DNA from 3 places in the Rhodococcus sp. FG69 genome. Region 3 is predicted to be linked to each of the others. Evidence: predicted binding sites of a transcription regulator. Region 3 holds the regulator's gene; each other region holds the start of a gene.
The links. Region 3 encodes LexA, which represses DNA repair genes until DNA is damaged. Its sites were predicted from a motif close to CGAACANNTGTTCG; they were not measured.
Positions count from the first base shown of each region.

Region 1: recA (recombinase RecA) is a predicted target of LexA. The motif match lies at 3,325-3,338, and genes of this name have one in related genera.
Region 2: ACODSO_RS01705 (HNH endonuclease signature motif containing protein) is a predicted target of LexA. The motif match lies at 1,822-1,835, and genes of this name have one in related genera.

Region 1 covers NZ_JBMDIX010000006.1:15,105-21,893, forward strand. The annotation lists gene ACODSO_RS06740 (amino acid ABC transporter permease) at 1-594, shown strand, start outside; gene ACODSO_RS06745 (amino acid ABC transporter permease) at 595-1,476, shown strand; partial or broken gene ACODSO_RS06750 (regulatory protein RecX) at 1,567-2,097, opposite strand; gene recA (recombinase RecA) at 2,139-3,176, opposite strand; gene ACODSO_RS06760 (DUF3046 domain-containing protein) at 3,377-3,571, opposite strand; gene ACODSO_RS06765 (glycosyltransferase) at 3,571-4,719, opposite strand; gene ACODSO_RS06770 (glycerol-3-phosphate dehydrogenase/oxidase) at 4,742-6,268, opposite strand; gene ACODSO_RS06775 (TetR/AcrR family transcriptional regulator) at 6,289-6,789, opposite strand, start outside.
Region 2 covers NZ_JBMDIX010000001.1:350,174-356,962, reverse strand. The annotation lists gene ACODSO_RS01705 (HNH endonuclease signature motif containing protein) at 107-1,789, opposite strand; gene ACODSO_RS01700 (xylulokinase) at 1,906-3,297, opposite strand; gene ACODSO_RS01695 (TetR family transcriptional regulator) at 3,454-4,104, shown strand; gene ACODSO_RS01690 (acyl-CoA dehydrogenase) at 4,218-5,375, shown strand; gene ACODSO_RS01685 (3-hydroxybutyryl-CoA dehydrogenase) at 5,381-6,226, shown strand; gene ACODSO_RS01680 (SDR family NAD(P)-dependent oxidoreductase) at 6,280-6,789, shown strand, end outside.
Region 3 covers NZ_JBMDIX010000027.1:75,343-82,131, forward strand. The annotation lists gene hrpA (ATP-dependent RNA helicase HrpA) at 1-1,641, shown strand, start outside; gene nrdR (transcriptional regulator NrdR) at 1,653-2,117, opposite strand; gene ACODSO_RS20015 (hypothetical protein) at 2,274-2,672, opposite strand; gene lexA (transcriptional repressor LexA) at 2,946-3,722, shown strand; gene ACODSO_RS20025 (acyl-CoA dehydrogenase family protein) at 3,784-4,926, opposite strand; gene ACODSO_RS20030 (uracil-xanthine permease family protein) at 5,036-6,301, opposite strand; gene ptsP (phosphoenolpyruvate--protein phosphotransferase) at 6,342-6,789, opposite strand, start outside.

The sequences.
Region 1 (6,789 bases), on a different contig from region 3:
GCACTGATCATCGGTACGATCATCGCGGCGATGCGTGTGTCACCGATTCCGGTCGCACGCGCGCTCGCTACCGCATACGTCACGATCTTCCGTAATACCCCTCTGACACTGATCATTCTGTTCACCTCGTTCGGTCTCTACCAGACGATGGGTGTCGCTCTTGCTGCGGAAGATTCGCCGACGTTCCTCGTCGACAACAACTTTCGGCTAGCCATCCTCGGTTTGAGCGTCTACACCGCCTCGTTCGTGGCCGAGTCGCTCCGATCCGGAATCAACACTGTCCCGGTCGGGCAAGCCGAAGCCGGCAGATCGCTCGGCATGACCTTCACCCAGAACATCACGATCGTCGTTCTCCCCCAGGCGTTCCGCGCAGTGATCGGTCCGTTGGGAAGTGTGTTGATCGCGTTGACCAAGAACACCACCATCGCATCGGTCATCGGTGTCGCCGAAGCGTCACTGCTGATGAAGACGATGATCGAGAACGAGGCGGCAATCTTCGCTGTCGGTGGACTCTTCGCCCTCGGCTTCGTCATCCTGACGCTTCCGACCGGACTCCTGTTCGGGTACCTCAGCAAGCGATTGGCGGTGAAGTGAATGAGTGACGCCGTAGCCGTTCTCTACGACGTTCCTGGCCCGAAGGCCAAGGCGCGATATCGAATCCTCTCCGGTGTGGTCCTTCTGATCTCCCTCGGAATCGCCTTCCTCATCTATCTGGCTCTCGACTCCAAGGGTCAGCTGACGGCAGCGAAATGGGAGCCGTTCGTCACGTCCAGCACGTGGACGACGTATCTGCTGCCCGGCATTCAGGGAACACTCGTCGCCGCTGCCCTGTCCATCGTGTTCGCTCTGGTACTCGGAGCGGTCCTCGGCATCGGTAGATTGTCCGATCATCGGGCGGTGCGAGCGATCAGCGGTGTCTTCGTCGAGTTGTTCCGCGCCGTCCCCGTGCTGATCCTGATGATCTTCCTGTACGCGGTGTACGCCGAATACGAGGTCTTCAAGGTCCGCTACCTTGCTCTTGCTGCGGTCGTGACCGGTCTGACGCTGTACAACGGTTCGGTCATCGCCGAAATCGTTCGCGCCGGCGTCAATTCGCTCCCGAAGGGGCAGACCGAAGCTGCATCTGCTTTGGGCATGCGCAAAGGCCAGGTCATGCGGATCGTGTTGCTGCCCCAGGCCGTAACCGCGATGTTGCCCGCCATCATCTCGCAGATGGTGGTCGCTCTGAAGGACTCGGCACTCGGCTATTTGATCGGGTACGTCGAAGTGGTTCGGGCCGGTCAGCAGGTCGGCGCGTTCTACGGCAACTACCTGCCTTCTCTCATTATCGTTGCGCTCATCATGATCGTCATCAACTCCATGCTCACCAAGCTGGCGACGGTCGTCGAAGGGCGGATGCGTCAGAAGAAGCGCAAGACCGGTGGAACCGTAGTGCCCGTACAGGACTTCGGCGGAGGACCAGCCGGAGCCGCATAGTCGGCATGAGTGAACGAAAACGAGGCCCGCAACACCGTGAAGGTGTTGCGGGCCTCGTGTATTCGACGACGACCTGTCTCAGGTGGACGATCACCCGAAACGGTCACCGTCGAAGTCTTCGGTGTCAGCGCCCAGCCTGTCCAGTTCGGTCTTGACGACTGCAAACGCCATCCCCTGAGGGTATCCGCGGCGGGCCAGCATTCCTACCAGCTTTCGCACCGTCTTGTCGCGCTCGGCTCGCGCATCGGGAGCGTTGGCGTCGGGCAGCGACAGCGTTCGGCACTTCTTGCGCACCAACTCGGTTGCGCGTCGACGCTCGTCCTCGGAATCGATTTGCTCGAGCGCCGCCGAGGAGTGTTCGTTGCTGACGCCTTTGTCTCGGAGTTCGCGGCTCAGCGCGTGCTTGCCCTTCCCCGCATAGACATGGCGAGAACGCACCCACTGCTCCGCGAATGCACCGTCGTCGACAAGCTTGGCGGCTGCCAGCTTGTCCAGTACCGCAGCGATGACGGTGGGCGTGAAGCCCTTCTTTGCCAACCTTGTCTCGAGCTCATGCCGGCTTCGAGCTCGGTCGGTCAGCAACCGAAGGCAGGCGTCCTTCGCCTGCGCTTCGGTGCCGCCGCCCTCGGGTTCCGGTTCCGGTTCCGGACAGCTACCCCTGACTAGAACTCGACAGGTGCTGCCGTGTCTTCGGTAGCCGTGACGTCGGCGCCGATCTGCAGCTTTTCCATGATCTTCTTCTCGATTTCGTCACGCACGTCCGGGTTTTCGAGCATGAACTTACGGGCGTTCTCCTTGCCCTGGCCGAGCTGATCGCCGTCGTAGGTGAACCAGGAGCCTGACTTTCGAATGAAGCCGTGCTCCACGCCCATGTCGATCAACGAACCTTCTCGGCTGATGCCCTTGCCGTAGATGATGTCGAATTCCGCCTGCTTGAACGGAGGCGCAACCTTGTTCTTGACGACCTTGACGCGCGTACGGTTACCGATCGCGTCGGTACCGTCCTTGAGCGTCTCGATGCGACGGATATCCAGGCGCACGGATGCGTAGAACTTGAGAGCCTTACCGCCGGTTGTTGTTTCAGGCGAGCCGAACATGACGCCGATCTTTTCACGCAGCTGGTTGATGAAGATCACCGTGGTGCCGGAGTTGCTCATGGCACCGGTCATCTTACGCAGCGCCTGGCTCATCAGACGGGCCTGCAGGCCGACGTGACTGTCACCCATCTCGCCCTCGATCTCGGCGCGTGGCACGAGAGCCGCCACCGAGTCGATGACCAGAATGTCGAGCGCGCCCGAGCGGATGAGCATGTCCGCGATTTCCAGCGCCTGCTCACCGGTGTCAGGCTGCGAGACCAGCAGTGCGTCGGTGTCGACGCCGAGCTTCTGGGCGTAATCGGGGTCGAGCGCGTGCTCGGCATCGATGAAGGCGGCGATGCCGCCGGCGCGCTGTGCACTGGCAACGGCGTGAAGCGCGACCGTCGTCTTACCGGAGGACTCAGGGCCGTAGACCTCGATGACACGTCCACGAGGCAAACCACCGATACCGAGCGCGACGTCCAGCGCGATGGAACCAGTGGGAATGACAGCGATCGGCTGACGAACCTCGTCGCCGAGACGCATCACCGATCCCTTGCCGAAGTTCTTGTCGATCTGCGCAAGTGCGAGATCGAGCGCTTTGTCGCGATCGTATGCAGCCATCGTGATCTCCTAGTGTGTCTCGTTCAGCCTGGCGCTGATCTGTGTTGTCGGTAACGGTAGAGCCAGGCACCGACAAGTTGCTTCTCTCGTCCATGCGCACTCCGCTCTTCCTCCAGACCGCAGTCCAGCCGAATGAGTTCAGCATAGGGGAACACGTGTTCGATTACATCACCCGACGCGCCGACACGCCGAAGTTTTCGTCACCACCGGGAGCGGGGCACATCGAACTCCCTGCAGAGTGCACGCCACACGTCGCGAGGATCCACACCCGCTTCGATTGCCTCGGCACCCGTATGTCCGTCGAGACTGGTGATGACGTGGTCGACGAGGATAGAGTCCCCCCGCATCTGTCCGAACTCGTCCACCAGCAGTTCACGGAATTCAGTCAAGCGCACTACCCAACCGTACCGCGACACACCTCCACCGGATCCTCGACGTCGCCGGAGCCTGCCGCGGCGGCGGACGCCGCCTGTGCGTACGCCGGGTCCTTCAGCACTCGCCGGACCGCATCACCGATCGAGTCGGGACTCGGCGGGCGAACCACCACGGCACTTCCTTGCCGCGCGGCACGATTGGCCAGTTCCCACTGATCACCGCCACCGGGGACCGCCACCACCGGAACTCCGTGTATCAGCGATTTGGCCAGCAGTCCGTGCCCGCTGCCACAGACGACCACATCGGCCCGACCCAGCAGTTCGTCCTGCCGTCCGAGCCCGGCGGCCGCCCAACTCGGCAACTCCGCCGGTGGTTCGTCGAGAATCGACGCCACCACCCGAGCGCCACTTCCGTCGAGTCCTCGAAGTGTCATCTCCAGCATTCCCTCGGCCCCGGTGAATGCAGTCGACGGCGCGACCATCACCACTGGGCCGTCACCGGGGGGTAGCGTCAGAATTTCCTCGGTCGGCTCCCAGAGCAGCGGCCCCACCACATGCGCTTCCGTTGGCCAGTCCGGACGCGGCACCTCGAGCGCGGGAATCGTGGCGATCAACCGTGCGACAGGACCTGGATCCTCGGCAGGCAGTCCGATACCGACTCGGGCAGCACTCCGTTGCGCTCGTCCCTGTGCAATCGAGCGGCCAGTCGCCTTGCGCATCAAGGTATCGCGAAGCCGACCTCGAACGCCGGAGCCGGGAGCCAGCCCACTTCCGATGGGCGGCAACCCTTTCGACGGGGCGTACAGCGGATGAGGGGACAGCTCCACCCAGGGCAGTCCGAGCTTCTCCGCCGCCAGACCACCTCCCGCAGTAAGGATGTCGGAGACCACGAGGTCTGCATTCACACTCTGCAGGTCGGGGAGCAGTTCGGTGGCGATGAATGCCGCTCTCGAATGGATGCGTTGTCCCGCGTCCATGTCGTCGTCTTCCGGGCGTGGCGTGAGCCCCTTGAGCGGGCGGGTATCGATTCCGGCGGCACACGCTGCGTCGACCCATCGGGTTCCGGTGAACAGCACGGGCTCGTCCCCGGCGGCGGCGAACCTCAGGCACAGCGCGATCGCGGGAAACGCATGCCCTGGATCGGGTCCGGCCACTACCGCTACTCGCACGCAGCTCAGCGTGCCACAGTTTTCACTCGCCGGAGTCCAGGTGGTCGCGAAGGATGGATTCTGCCGCGGACAGGGTCCGGTCGCGATCGGTTCCGACCAGTCCGATCCTCGTTCGTCGATCGAGCAGGTCCCCCACGGTTCGGGCACCCTCGAAGCGAACCGAGAACGCCAGTTCGGCCGCACATACGTCGATACCGTCGGCGATCGGGACCAATCCATCGTGCAGCGTGTCCGCAAGCCTGTGAACGATCCTCGCCTCGGTGCCGTACCGACGGACGAGCGTCGCCGAGGCCGGTACAGCGGCGAGCTCGGACGCGGTCGCTGCACCCACCAGCGGGATGGACTCCGTGTGCGAGGGTCCAGCGGTGAGTCCGACAGCGTCGAGCGCCGCATCGACCGCGTGTCGAGCCATCAGTCGATACGTCGTCAGTTTGCCGCCGACCACACTTATCGGCCCGTCACCGTCGGCGAGCACCGCATGCCTCCTCGACACGTCGGCGGACGGCCCGTCACCCGAGCCGAGAAGCGGCCGTAGACCGGCGAACGCACCGATGACATCGGCCCGAGTCAGTGTCGGGTTCACCGCCGTCGCAAGGATGTTCAGGAGGAACTCGATTTCCTGCTCCGTCGGGACGGGAACATCCGGTATCGCGCCCTCCGCCGACTCGTCCGTGAGACCGACGTACACGCGATTCAGAGGCGCAGGCAATGCGAACACGAACCGAGTGCGCTCCCCCGGTACTGGAATCGCCAACGAGCATGTGAGTCCCCCGAACGCCGCTGCATCGAACACCAGATGTGTACCCCGACTGGGTCGCAACGCGATCCGTGGATCGATCTCTCCCGCCCACACACCGGTTGCATTGATCACGACCTTGGCGCGCACTCGCGTCGTGTCGCCGGTCGCTTCGTCGCGAAGAACCGCCGACGTCCGATCGACGTCGGATGCACTGACCCCGGTAAGGATGGACGCGCCGTACAACGCTGCCGTACGCGCGATCGCGACGACAAGACGGGCATCGTCGACGAGCTGGCCGTCCCACGACTGTGCGCCGCCTCGCAGACCCTCGCGCAGCACTGTCGGAGCAGCGGCCGCCACGGCGTCCGCACTGACACGCCGCGCCCGGGGCAGTATCGATACCGGCGTGCCGGCCATGCTTCGCAGAACATCACCCGTCGCCAGCCCCGCACGAATCACCGCCTCGCCCACCGTCGACATCGACGCGTGCAGCGGCACTATCTGCGCCAAGGGCCGTACGAGGTGCGGCGCGGTCCGAGTCATCAAGATCCCGCGTTCCACGGCGCTCTCGCGAGCGATAGCGAACTGACCCGATGCGAGGTATCGCAGTCCGCCGTGGACGAGTTTGGAACTCCATCTACTGGTACCGAAGGCCAGATCGTGCTTCTCGACGAGGACGACCTTCAACCCCCTCGACGCAGCGTCGAGGGCGATACCTGCACCGGTGACACCGCCACCGACGACGAGAACGTCGACAGCATCCCCCTGCCATACCGACTCCGCTTCACGCCGACGCCTGAACTCGCTCAACCCGGAATCCCGGGCCCCGGTCAGCACTGAACGGGCAGGCGCAGGTACGCGTCGACTGCGTACGCGATTTCCGCGACGAGATCGTCACCGGAGATCCGAGCGGAAACCATGTTGGCCGATTGAACAGCGGATTGGACCATCAGCAGCACGACGCAGGCCATCTGCATGGGGTCGCCGTCACGAATCGACGAATCTTGCTGCCCCAACGACAACATCGGCGCAAGGGTGTCGATGATCGCAGACTGACTCGCTCCGAGACGATGCAGGATATACGTGGACAGAATGTCCGGATCCGACTCGAGAATCTTCACGAACAACGGATGCGTACGGATGCTGTTCGCCACATCGGCCGTGGCAGAGGATATCTGAGCGCGGACCGATCCGTCGACGCCGAAGGTCGGGATGACCGACCCGATCTCGCGAGTGAGGAGACTGGACACCACCGCACGCGTATCGGCCCACCTGCGGTACACCGTGGGACGACTCACCTGAGCGCGACGGGCGATCTCGGCCAGTGTCGT
Region 2 (6,789 bases), on a different contig from region 3:
GCCAGGATGAGCAAGTGACAACAGCACGACTGCAAGCGGCACATGTGTTGCGCTGTGCCGCTTGCAGTGTCGGGTCCCGCAGTTCGGTTCACTACGGCTCGGTTCGCTACGGTTCGGGGTCCTCGGGATCCTGATACAGATACTCCTGCGGATGGTGATAATGATTGACAAGCCCTCGACGGCCCGGGTCGACCGCCTCGGGTGGATGCCACTGCGTACGGCCCGGTTGCGGATGATCAGGACCGGTAGTGGTCGTCGCCCAATCGTTCGGTCCGTCGCCGACGAGCGGATGATGCAGATCGCACCCGAACGTCAACGAATCGACATCAGTATCACCGCCACGCGCCCAATCGGTCACATGATGGGCCTGACACCACACCGCAGGCCGAGTACAGCCCGGAAAGCTACACCCTCGATCGCGAGCGATCAGCACGATCCGCTGATCAGCAGAAGCGATGCGTTTGGATCGACCCAAATACAGAGCCCGTCCATCGTCGTCGAAGATCGCCAGGTAATGATGAGCATGCGAGGCCATGCGAATCGCATCCCGAATCGTCACCAGAGACCCGGTACCGGTCACCGCATGCCCCGATGCGGCTTCCAGCTCCTTCGCCGTCATCGTGATGATCGCAGTCACCGGCAACCCACGCTGCTGCCCGACCGCGCCGGAAGCAAGCATCTGCCGCAGAATCACCTTGAACGCATCATGGTTCCGCTGCCCCTGACTACGCCCATCCCGACCCGCCCGACGCTCGTCGTCCTCGGCAGTCGGGGTATCACGAGGATCGCGGCCACCAGGACTGCCACCGGACCCAGCACCGCCAGAACCGCTACCCCCGGAACCTGGACCACCGGAACCAGAGCCGCCCGGACCGCCGAACAGAGTGGGGTCGCTGTCTGTTTCATCCCCCGGCCCAGGCTCGTCGCCATCCTGAACCTCGCCGCCCCGATCCTCGCCGCCCCGATCCTCGCCACTGCCTTCTGGCTCGTCGACCACCGGCGTCGGCTCGTCGGGATTGCAGTTGCCGGGCTTGGCGAGTTTCGCCAGAAGCGGCTCGAGATACGCCCGACACTCCGCATCGATGACGAAGCTGCCCTTGCTGAGCCCATCCGCGTCCTGAGCCCCGAGCCGGAAGTAGCACTTACTCGACGGATCCTTCTCATCGAGCGTGCCGTCCGGATCCAACAACGCCTGCAAACGTGCGGCAGCAACGCGCAGCTGCTCCGGTGTCACCTCTTTCGCAAGATTGCCGAGCAGCATCTCGGACTGCACTTTCGACTCGTGATCGACCGCCGAAGGTAAGTTCTTGAAGAACTTGTCGATGACTTTCACATGCGCCGCATCGATCTCGCCGCCACGATGCCCCTCCGCAGTCGTCGGATACTCCGGATCGAGCTGCTCCCCGGTCATCGCCCGACGCCGAGAAAGCTTGGCAGCGATCTTGATCCGCTTACCCGCCACCAACGGATCGACGCGCAACAAACACCCCAACCGCGACGGATTCGTCTTCTCCGGCAACACCGCCAACCCGTCGTTCTCGACCAACTCGGTCAACCACGTATGCGAAGTGCCGTACATCGCCCGCGACAGCGTCTCCATCCGCACCATCACCGCCCGCCGATCGGCGTCGACCACAAGACTCGAATCAACAGCTGCAACACACTTCCACGCAGCTTCCATCGCTTCGACGGCCTCGCACAAGGTCCGGTCGGAAATCGCGAGCACACCACGTGCACTGACGACCCCTGGATCGTCGGCCGAACCGGCGACACCCTCCCCCGAAAGCATGCTCCAAGAATACCCCGAAAACTAACCCTTGTCGAACACGTGTTCGAATGTCGTTCGAATCGACGATGACGAATTTATGGGCGATGCCCTTCGGCTAGGAACACTCAGTACGTCGGTCAGACGCCTTCGGTCAGATCTCGGACCTCCGCGTACCGCTCACGGATTTCCGGATTCGGGTCGGCTTCGAAGATGCGGGCACGCGCCGACGCCCACTGCGGCGGCTCAGGGGTTCCCGCCAGCACCCAAGCCGCTTGGCGCGCTGCGCCGTCGGCGACGTACTCGCCCGGCTCGGGGACGACGACGGGTACACCGAGGATCGCCGGGGCGAGTTCGCACAGCGCTGCCGACTTGGCGCCGCCGCCGATGAGCAGGACCCTGCGCGTGTCGACCCCTGCGGCCCGGAGCGCGTCGATGCCGTCGGCCAAGCCGCACAGCAGGCCCTCCAGCGCGGCGCGCGCCAGATGACCCGGAGTCGAATTACCAAGGCGTAGACCGTGAATTGCGCCGGAGGCGTTGGGTCGATTCGGGGTCCGTTCGCCTTCGAAGTACGGAATCAGTACGAGACCCTCGCTCGGGGTCGACAACGCTAGCCGGGATAGTCCGTCGTGATCGACGCCCAACAAGGATGCCGTCGCGTCGAGAACACGCGCAGCATTCAACGTGCACACCAATGGAAGTTGTCGACCTGTTGCGTCGGCGAACCCTGCAATGATTCCCGACGGGTCGGCCGCAGCGACATCGGTGACGGCCGAGACGACTCCGGACGTGCCGATCGAGACCACGACATCGCCGACCTTCGCGGCCAAACCGAGTGCCGCTGCGGCGTTGTCACCGGTTCCTGGTCCGATCACAGCTCCGGACGCCGTCTCGCCGATCCGGTCGTACGGCCCCGCGACCCGCGGCAAGCGTGGCTGTCGGCCACGCATACCCAGTTCCAGCAGATCCTCACGGTAAGCGTCGGTCCCGGCGGAGTAGTAGCCGGTCCCGCTGGCGTCACCACGGTCGGTGGCCAACGAGTCGAGACCGACCGCGCCGCCGAGTTGCCAACTGAGCCAGTCGTGCGGGAGACAGACCGCCGCGGTGCGGTCAGCGTTCTCGGGTTCGTGGTCCGCGAGCCACCGGAGCTTGGCGACGGTGATCGCCGCGACCGGGACGACGCCCACTGCGTCCGCCCACGCTCGACCTCCCCCGAACTCCTCGACGAGATCGGCTCCGGACGACGCCGATCGCGTGTCGTTCCACAGCAACGCCGGCCGAACGACCTCGCCGGACTCGTCGAGACAGATCATCCCGTGCTGCTGCGCGCCGACGGCCACCGCGTCGACGTCGTCGAGACCACCTGCTTCGTCGATGGCGGTGTCGAGCGCGGCCTTCCACACTGCTGGACCGATCTCGGTACCGTCGGGATGACGCGCCCGTCCGCGCCGCACGACCTCACCCGAATCAGCATCTCGGACAAAGACTTTGCACGACTGAGTGGACGAGTCGATTCCTGCAACGAGAGCCAAGACTTCCATCCTTCACGGTGAGGGTATTTCTTTCACGACCCTACAGTCGTCCGCGCCACTCGTTCGGAACTTCGGCTCGGTCGAATCGGATCGCGCTCGGACTCGAATCTCGCTACGACTCGGGTCCGGCCACACCATGGACTACGTTCATGCACTATGCGTGACTCCGAGGACTCCGACGCCTTTCGCCTGTCCGTGGCAAAAGCAGCCCTCGACCTGTTCGCAGTGAACGGGTACGACGCCACCTCGGTCGACGACATCGCCGAAGCGTCGGGAATTTCGCGCAGGACCTTCTTCCGGCAGTTTCGCGGCAAGGACGACGTCATCTTCGCCGACCACGAAATCCTGCTCGAGCAGACCGCGTCGTTCCTGGAACGACCGCACAAGGATCCCTGGATCGCCGTCTGCGAAGCAGCCCAGCTGGTATTCGAACGCTTCTCCGGCTGGAAGGAACAATCTCGACTGCGGTATCAGGTCGTGCACGAGAACCCGGCGCTACGCGACCGCGAGATAGTCACGGTCTTTCGGTACGACCGATTGTTCGTCGACTATCTTCGTCAGGCACTTCCCAACCACTCCCACCTGGAGATTCTGCAGTTCTCGGCCTCGGTCACGGCGACGCACAACTACATACTGCGACGGATGATTCGGGACGGCTTTCCGACCAGCGCGAGCGACCTCGAGGAGGCACTCGGCAAGGTCCGCGCCGGATTCGACACCGGATCCGAGCAGGTAGTCGTCGCTGTCTTTCCACGTGGCACCTCGCGGTCGGCGATCGCCGACGCCCTCGCCGAGCACTGGGACTAGAACTGCTGGCACTCGGTGCCATCGATCCTTGTCTTCACCGCCTCGGCTCGGTACCATCAAGAAATCTGTGGCACTCAGTGCCGCGCAGCCCATAGCCCTAGGAGAGTGGCAGCATGGCCGGAAACCCGGATTTCGATCTCTTTCGCCTGCCGGAAGAGCACGACGAACTGCGCGCGGCCATTCGCGCGCTCGCCGAGAAGGAGATCGCACCGTACGCCAAGGCGGTCGACGAGGATGCCCGCTTCCCCGACGAGGCGCTTTCTGCACTCAACAACTCCGGTTTCAACGCCATCCACGTTCCCGAGGCATACGACGGCCAAGGCGCCGACTCGGTCGCTACCTGCATCGTCATCGAGGAAGTTGCCCGCGTCTGCGGCTCGTCCTCGCTGATTCCTGCCGTCAACAAGCTCGGCACGATGGGCCTGATCCTCAAGGGTTCCGAGGAGCTCAAGCAGCAGGTTCTGCCGTCGCTCGCGGGCGGCGCAATGGCGTCGTACGCACTGTCCGAGCGGGAAGCCGGCTCCGACGCGGCCGGCATGCGTACCCGCGCCAAGGCCGAGGGTGACGACTGGATCCTCAACGGCTCCAAGTGTTGGATCACCAACGGCGGCAAGTCCGACTGGTACACCGTCATGGCCGTGACCGACCCGGACAAGGGCGCAAACGGCATCTCTTCGTTCATCGTTCACAAGGACGACGAAGGATTCGTCGTCGGGCCGAAGGAGAAGAAGCTCGGCATCAAGGGTTCGCCCACCGCCGAGCTGTACTTCGAGAACTGCAAGATCCCCGGCGACCGCATGATCGGAGAGCCCGGCACCGGATTCAAGACTGCGCTCGAAACCCTCGATCACACCCGCCCCACCATCGGCGCTCAGGCCGTCGGCCTCGCGCAGGGCGCGCTCGACGCGGCAATCGAGTACACCAAGGACCGCAAGCAGTTCGGGCAGTCGATCAGCAGCTTCCAGGCCGTCCAGTTCATGCTCGCCGACATGGCGATGAAGGTCGAAGCCGCACGTCTGATGGTGTACACCTCGGCCGCTCGTGCCGAGCGCGGTGAGAAGAACCTCGGGTTCATCTCCGCGGCAGCGAAGTGCTTCGCCTCCGATGTGGCCATGGAGGTCACCACCGACGCCGTACAGCTATTCGGCGGCGCGGGCTACACCACCGACTTCCCGGTCGAGCGCATGATGCGTGACGCGAAGATCACCCAGATCTACGAAGGCACCAACCAGATTCAGCGTGTCGTCATGTCGCGGGCGCTGCTCAAATGAGCGATATCAACCTCGTAGGCGTCATCGGCGGCGGTACCATGGGAGCCGGAATCGCCGAGATGTGTGCTCGCTCCGGTAGTTCGGTCCTGATTCTCGAAACCAGCCAGGCCACGGCCGACGCCGCCGAAGCACGCCTCGACAAGTCGTTCGCTCGCGCGGTCAAGTCCGGACGCATCGAGGCGGGTGCAGCCGAGAAGGCACGCGCTGCAATCACGTTGACTCTCGACATTGCCGACTTCTCCGACCGCGACCTCGTCGTCGAAGCAGCTCCGGAGATCGAATCGCTCAAGCTGGACTTGTTCGGCAAGCTCGATTCCATCGTCAAGCCCGAGGGGATCCTGGCCACCAACACCTCGTCGATCCCGGTCATCAAGATGGCCAATGCGACGAAGCGTCCCGACAAGGTAGTCGGGGTCCACTTCTTCAACCCCGTACCGGTGCTTCCGTTGGTCGAGATCGTCGTGAGCCTGCTCACCAGCGAAGAAACCGTGGCTGCAGTGACGGACTACGCGGGAAACACTCTGGGCAAGAAGACGATCCGCGCCGGTGATCGCGCCGGATTCATCGTCAACGCGTTGCTGATTCCGTACATGGTCTCGGCCATCCGCATGCTCGAGTCCGGCTTCGCGAGCGCCGAGGACATCGACGAGGGCATGGTCAACGGGTGCGCCCACCCGATGGGGCCGCTGCGTCTCACCGACACCGTCGGACTCGACGTCACCCTGGCCGTCGCAGAATCCCTGTACGCCGAATTCCGCGAGCCGCATTACGCGCCACCGCCGCTGTTGCAGCGGATGGTCGACGCGGGCATGCTCGGCCGCAAGAGCGGCAAAGGTTTCTATACGTACTGACCTGTAATTTTCAGGCACACTGGAGTCACATCCGACAGAGCAGGGAGAGGCTCATGAACATCGATCTGAACGGCCGCACAGCACTCGTATCCGGCTCGACGCAAGGCATCGGGCTCGCCATCGCGACGCAGCTCGCGCGGTCCGGTGCGCGGGTTGTGGTCAACGGTCGCTCGCAGTCCACCGTCGACAAAGCCGAAGAGCACCTGGTCGATACCATTCCTGGCGCTCGGATCATCGGGGTCGCGGCCGATCTTGCCACCGCCGAGGGCGTCGAGCGACTGACCGAGCGGGTACCCGTCGTCGACATTCTGGTGAACAATCTCGGCATTTTCGGCTCTGCCCCGGCTCTGGAAATCGACGACGACGAGTGGCGTCGGTACTTCGAGGTGAACGTCCTGTCGGCCATCAGACTGATCCGCACCTATTTGCCCGGAATGACCGAAAATGGTTGGGGTCGAATCCAGAACATCTGCAGCGACTCCGCGGTGGTGATCCCCGAGGAGATGATTCACTACGGGATGACCAAGACCGCACTGCTCGCGGTCACGCGCGGGTTCGCGAAA
Region 3 (6,789 bases):
CTCGTGCAGGGCGAGTGGAAGACTCAACACCCATTCTTCCACCGCAATCGCGAGTTACTCGACGACGTCGGCGAGCTCGAGAACCGGGCGAGACGACGCGACATCGTGGTGGACGACGACGCCCTGTTCGACTTCTACGACGCACGCATCGGCGCGGAGGCCGTGTCGGCGCGCCACTTCGACACTTGGTGGAAGAAGACCAGGCGGACCAAGCCCGATCTGCTCGACTTCACCGCAGCCACTGTCGTCAACCCCGATGCCGCATCGGTACTCGGGGGCGACTACCCCGACGCGTGGCGTCAAGGCGACATCCAGTTCCCACTCACCTATCAGTTCGAACCGGGTGCGGCTGCCGACGGTGTGACCGCGCGGATTCCGATCGCGCTGCTCGCCCAAGTTCAGCCGGTCGGCTTCGATTGGCTCGTCCCAGGCATGCGATCGGAACTCGTGTCGACGCTGATCAAGTTGCTCCCCAAGGCGCAGCGGCGAAATGTCGTCCCTGCACCGGACTTCGCTGCGGCGGCGCTGGCAGCAATGACGCCTCGCTCCGAACCGGTGACGACCGCGCTGGCGCGCGAGCTGTCGCGCCTCGGCTCGTGCCGAATAGACCCGAACGACTTCGACGTCGACGGACTGCCCGCACACCTGAAGATGACCTTCGTTGCAGTCGACACCGATGGACAGCAACTCGGGTCCGCCAAGGATCTCGTGGAGCTGCGAAAAGCGCTGGCGCCCAGGGTCACGCGCGAAGTGGCCAGCGCGGTCGGCGCCGCGGAACGTGCTCCGGCGTTGGCATGGACGTCGTCGAGTCTCGGCACACTGGACGAGACGGTCACCAAGTCCGTCGGAGGACAGACGGTGACGGGGTATCCGGCGTTGGTGAAGGAGAACGGAGGCATCGCAGTCCGCGTCCTGAGCACCCCAGCAAGCCAGCGTGCCGCGATGCGCGACGGCACCCGTGCGCTGCTACTCCACTCGGCGCCGCGAGGAACGAAGGCCTTGATTGCCGGCATTCCGACTCGTGAGCGGCTGGCGCTCGGCCTGAATCCGTACGGCAGCCTCGACGATTTGCTCGAGGACTGCCGCACCACAGCGGCCGACGAGTCGATGGACGCACACGGCGGACCTGTCCGGTCACCGGAGAAGTTCGCAGCACTGTCGAAGGCCGTCAATGCCGATATCACCGAACGCACATCGAAAATACTTGCCCTCGTCCGACCGATCCTGATCGAAGCACTCGGCCTACGTGCCGTACTGGACACGGCGCAGGGCGACGCTGCCGACGATGTGCGCGAGCAACTGGCCGGGCTGGTCTTCGACGGGTTCGTGTTCGAATTCGGCTCGCTGCGACTGGCGGAAATTCCGCGCTATCTGAAAGCCGCGTCTGTGCGGCTGAACGCGTTACCGAGTAGCGCAGGCCGCGACGACGCAGGCATGGATGTTCTGGACCGAGTGTACGAAGCCTACGATCGGTTGCTGAAATCGCTGCCGGAGTCGCGGCTCCACACCAAACCAGTTCTCGACATCTTCTGGATGATCGAGGAGCTGCGGGTAGGGCTGTTCGCCCAGAGCATTCGCACTGCTTACCCGGTCTCGGAGAAACGAGTACTCAAGGCCATCGACAGTGCAGGCCGGAACTGAGCAGGCCAGTACTAGTCGACCGACGACGACTCGCGGTGCGCCCGAAGATCTTGGATTTCCTTCTCGAAGTCTTCGGCGGAACTGAATGATCGGTACACGGACGCGAATCTGAGGTAGGCGACCTCGTCGAGGTCCCGCAACGGCCCGAGGATTGCCAATCCCACCTCGTGGCTAGGGATCTCCGCAGAACCGGACGCACGAACTGCATCTTCGACCTGCTGAGACAGAAGGTTCAACGCGTCGTTGTCCACGTCGCGGCCCTGGCACGCCCGCCGGACACCCTTGACGACCTTGTCTCGTGAGAACGGTTCCGTCACGCCGCTGCGCTTGACGACTGCAAGAACCGCCGTTTCGACGGTGGTGAATCGGCGGCCGCATTCCGGACACGATCGCCGTCGACGGATGGCCTGCCCCTCGTCGGCTTCGCGCGAGTCCACCACGCGAGAGTCCGGATGCCTGCAGAACGGGCAATGCATGTGTGCGCCTCCGTCGTAGCCGTCGCACCCTTCCCGACCACTCCCGAGAGGTGCAGGCTTCGAGGATACTCGGAGCGTCACGTAGACAACTCGATCGCCCGACAAGCGAGGCGCCTGACGCGACGGAGCGACCGCCTGAGTCGCCACGAACGTCGACTACGGCTGGGCCGGAACAGTGAGCTGCTGCCCCTGTTCGATTGTCGTGACAGCAGGTGTGGACGCCGACTCGAGCGAAGCCGCGCGAAGGTTCGCCACCGCGACGAAGCCCAGAATCACCAGCGCGGTGGCCAGGACGCCGACCACCATTGCGGCCCACGAGATCTTTTCTTCGCGGTGCGCCCGGTCCACGCAGACACCGGCGGACCCATGGGAACCGCCCTGCGGGGCAGTGCCCCGTACGTAGCGCCGACGCTCGTGCGTTGCGCGGCGGCTGGTGCGCACAGGCGGGGCTGTTTTGGGGCGCTGGGCTGTCATGGGGCGCTGGGCTGTCATGGGGCGCTGGGCTGTCATGGGTCGCGGGGTTGTCATGGGGCGCTGATCGGTCAAGATAGTCATCGGAACCTCCGTGGTGTCGAACGCGATCGAACCCGTTATTCGATCAGGCGTTCGATGAACGCTTGTTCGAAGTTCTATCACGCGACTCCGACAAAGTCAGCAGAAAACGCGACACGGATCGAACAGATGTTTGATCACGAGGCATTTTCGGGTTAGATTCGTGTCAGAAACCACACGTCACATCCACCCCACGCGTTCGAACGGTCGAATGAACAGCCGTTGCACATCATCGAGACCGTGTCGAACGCGCGTACGACGCAGGAGGACGCACGAATGAAGGACGAGACCTCGTCAGGGTCGGCGAAATCGACAGCCAAGTCGACAACCAAGCCTGCCGGCAAACCGGCCGCTGTCCCGACCGCGAAAGCGTTCGAGGGCGAAGGCACCGATATCAATGCGGGCCTGACCGAACGTCAGCGCAAGGTCCTCGAAGTCATTCGGGCGTCGGTCACCGAGCGTGGATATCCACCTAGCATTCGCGAGATCGGCGACGCGGTCGGTCTCACTTCTACCTCGTCGGTGGCACACCAGCTGCGGACCCTGGAACGCAAAGGATTCCTTCGTCGCGATCCGAATCGGCCGCGTGCGGTAGACGTCCGCGGACTCGACGAGGTTCAGGCCGACCATGCGGCTGCTGTCGCCGAAGGCTCGGCCCCGGAGGGAGATCAGCTACCGACGCCGACTTTCGTGCCGGTGCTGGGAAGAATCGCAGCCGGTGGGCCGATTCTCGCCGAGGAAGCCGTCGAGGATGTGTTTCCACTCCCCCGCGAGCTCGTCGGGCAGGGTTCGTTGTTCCTGCTCAAAGTAGTCGGCGAGTCGATGATCGAGGCAGCCATCTGCGACGGCGATTGGGTGGTCGTCCGACAGCAGAGCGTCGCCGACAACGGCGACATCGTGGCCGCGATGATCGACGGAGAAGCCACGGTGAAGACCTTCAAGCGCACCAAGGGCGACGTGTGGCTGATGCCGCACAACCCACTGTTCGAACCGATTCCAGGAAACGACGCCGCCATCCTCGGCAAAGTCGTCACGGTGATGCGCAAACTCTGACCTGAAACTCCGAACGGCCCGCAACCACAAGGGTTGCGGGCCGTTCCATGAAGTATCGAAGTTACAGATCCAGTCCTCGCCCGATGATTTCCTTCATGATCTCGGTTGTTCCACCGTAGATCGTCTGCACACGAGAATCCATGTACGCCTTGGCAATCGGGTACTCCTTCATGTAACCGTAGCCACCGTGCAACTGCAGGCACCGATCGATGAGCCTGACCTGGTTTTCGGTAGTCCACCATTTCGCCATTGCGGCTTCCTGGACCGTGAGCGTTCCGGCGTTGAGTAGTTCGATGAACTTGTCGACCATGATTCTGGTGGCCGTGGTCTCGGTCGCGAGTTCTGCGAGGACGAACCGAGTGTTCTGGAACTTGCCGATCGACTTTCCGAAAGCCTTGCGGTCTCGGCAGTACTGGATTGTCATGTCCAGTGCGGACTCCATGGCTGCGGCGGCGACCACCGCGATGGACAGCCTTTCCTGCGGCAGGTTCTGCATCAGGTAGATGAACCCCATGCCTTCGTCACCGAGGAGGTTCGCAGCGGGAACTCGCACGTCGGTGAAGCTGAGTTCGGCGGTGTCTTGCGCTTTCATGCCGAGCTTGTCGAGATTACGACCTCGCTCGAAACCGGGCATGTCGCGCTCGACGACGAGGAGGCTGAAGCCCTGGGCGCCCTTCTCGGGGTCGGTGCATGCGACGACGATGATGAGATCGGCATTGATGCCGTTGGTGATGAAGGTCTTGGAGCCGTTGAGGACCCATTCGTCGCCGTCACGCACCGCACGAGTCTTGATGCCCTGCAGGTCGCTACCGGTGCCTGGCTCGGTCATGGCAATTGCCGTGATCAGTTCGCCCGAGCAGAACCCGGGTAGCCATCGCTGCTTCTGCTCGTCGTTCGTCAGGTCGATGAGGTACGGCGCGACGACGTCGTTGTGCAGGGTGAACCCGATTCCGCTGTACCCGCCACGGGTCGTCTCTTCGGTCAAGATGGCGTTGTAGCGGAAGTCTTTGACCCCGCCGCCGCCGTACTCCTCGGGAACCGCGGTTCCGAGGAATCCCTGCTTGCCTGCTTCGACCCAGACGTCGCGGTCGACGATGTTCTGCTCTTCCCACCGCGCGTGATTCGGAGCGACATGCTGGTCGAGGAATTTGCGGTACGACTCACGGAAGAGATCGTGCTCCGGTTCGAACAGTGTGCGGTCCACTAGCTTCACTCCTTCGATGCTGTCCAGTACGAGAACTGGCATTAGGAGAAGCCTACGACCGTCCTGCGGGCCTGGTCGATGACCGAGCCGTGCGTGATCGGTGACCGAACTAACGAGCGGTTCGACGGTTCAGGGCGCGCATCACCGGATACCCGACGAGGATTCCCACCGAACCCCACGCGATTCCGCCGAGTTCGACCGAACCGATCGTCAGAGTCAGGTCACCGATTCCGGCCACCAGCGCAGCAGCGACGACAGTGAGGTTCACCGGATCGGTGAAATCCACCGTGCTGTCGGTCCAGATACGCACACCCAGCAGACCGATCAGGCCGTAGAGAACCAGCGTCGCTCCGCCGATAACCCCGTCGGGCACCGTAAACACCAAGGCACCGAACTTCGGCGAGAAAGCAAGCACGATGGCCGTCGCAGCAGCGACCCAGTACGCGGCCGTCGAGTAGACCCTGGTCGCCGCCATGACCCCGATGTTCTCGGCGTAGGTGGTCGTACCCGATCCGCCTGCGGCGCCGGCGAGCGTCGTGGCCAAACCGTCGGCGATGAGTGCATCCCCGGCAAGGTCGTCGAGCGACTTACCGGTCATCGCCGAGACTGCCTTGACGTGACCGACGTTCTCCGCGACGAGGACGATCACCACCGGCAATGCGATGAGTACGACGGACAGTTCGAACGTCGGGCCGCGGAACTCCGGAATCCCGATCCACGAGGCCGCCCGCATCGCGTCGAGCTTGGCCGGGTCGATCTGTCCGATCACGGCGGCGAAGACCCAGCCGAGGATCACACCGACGAGGATTCCGAGACGCCCGAGCAATCCGGGTCCGGCGACCGTCGCCACCAGAATCGCGAGCAACGTGACGACGGCAACCAATGGCTGGGCCTCGAACGACGACGTTGCGGCGGGAGCCAGATTGAGTCCGATGAGGACCACGACTGCACCCGTGACGACCGGCGGCATGACGGCTTCGATGACCCGTCCGCCGGCGAACTTCACGATGAAGCCCACCGCTGCGAGCACGATTCCGACGGACATCACCGCGCCGAGCTGTGCGGCCGGGCCGTCTGCCTGCGCCGCGCTCAACGGCGCGATGAACGCGAACGACGATCCGAGATAGCTCGGAATTCGGCCTCGCGTGATGATCAGAAAGAGCGCGGTTCCGATGCCCGAGAACAGCAACGTGGTGGTGACCGGAAACCCGGTGACCGTCGGCACGAGCAGTGTTGCACCGAACATGGCGATGACATGCTGCATGCCGATCCCGATTGTGCGCGGCCAAGTCAACCGCTCGTCGGGTGCAACCACTGCGCCCGCAGCGGGCGTTCTACCGTCCCCATGCAGGGTCCATCCGAAGTTTCGACTCACAAGGAAACGATCCTAGTGCGCAGTCAAATCCTTACCGCGGTCAGTTCAATACAGCGGCCGCGGCTGCGCGCGCAGCTGCCGAGCTGTCCGTCTTCAGGGTCGCAGCGGCAGCTTCTCTGCACTGTGCCAGTGTCACCGACGACAGCTTCGCTCCGACATGAGCCACTGCCGCCGAGGCCGCCGACAGGGAGGTGACGCCGAGGCCGACGAGCACGCAGGCCAACAGCGGGTCAGCGGCTGCCTCTCCGCATACTCCGACCGGCTTTCCGGCCGCGGCGCCCGCCTTGGCAGTGTGGGCCACGAGCGCTATGACGGCCGGTTGCCAGGGATCGGTCAACGATGCGAGCTGCGAGGACATCCGGTCGGCCGCCATCGTGTACTGCGCAAGGTCGTTCGTGCCGATCGACAAGAAGTCGACATGCTCGAGGATGTGCTCGGCCAGCAGCGCGGCGGCCGGAATCTCGATCATGACCCCGGGCTTCAAACCG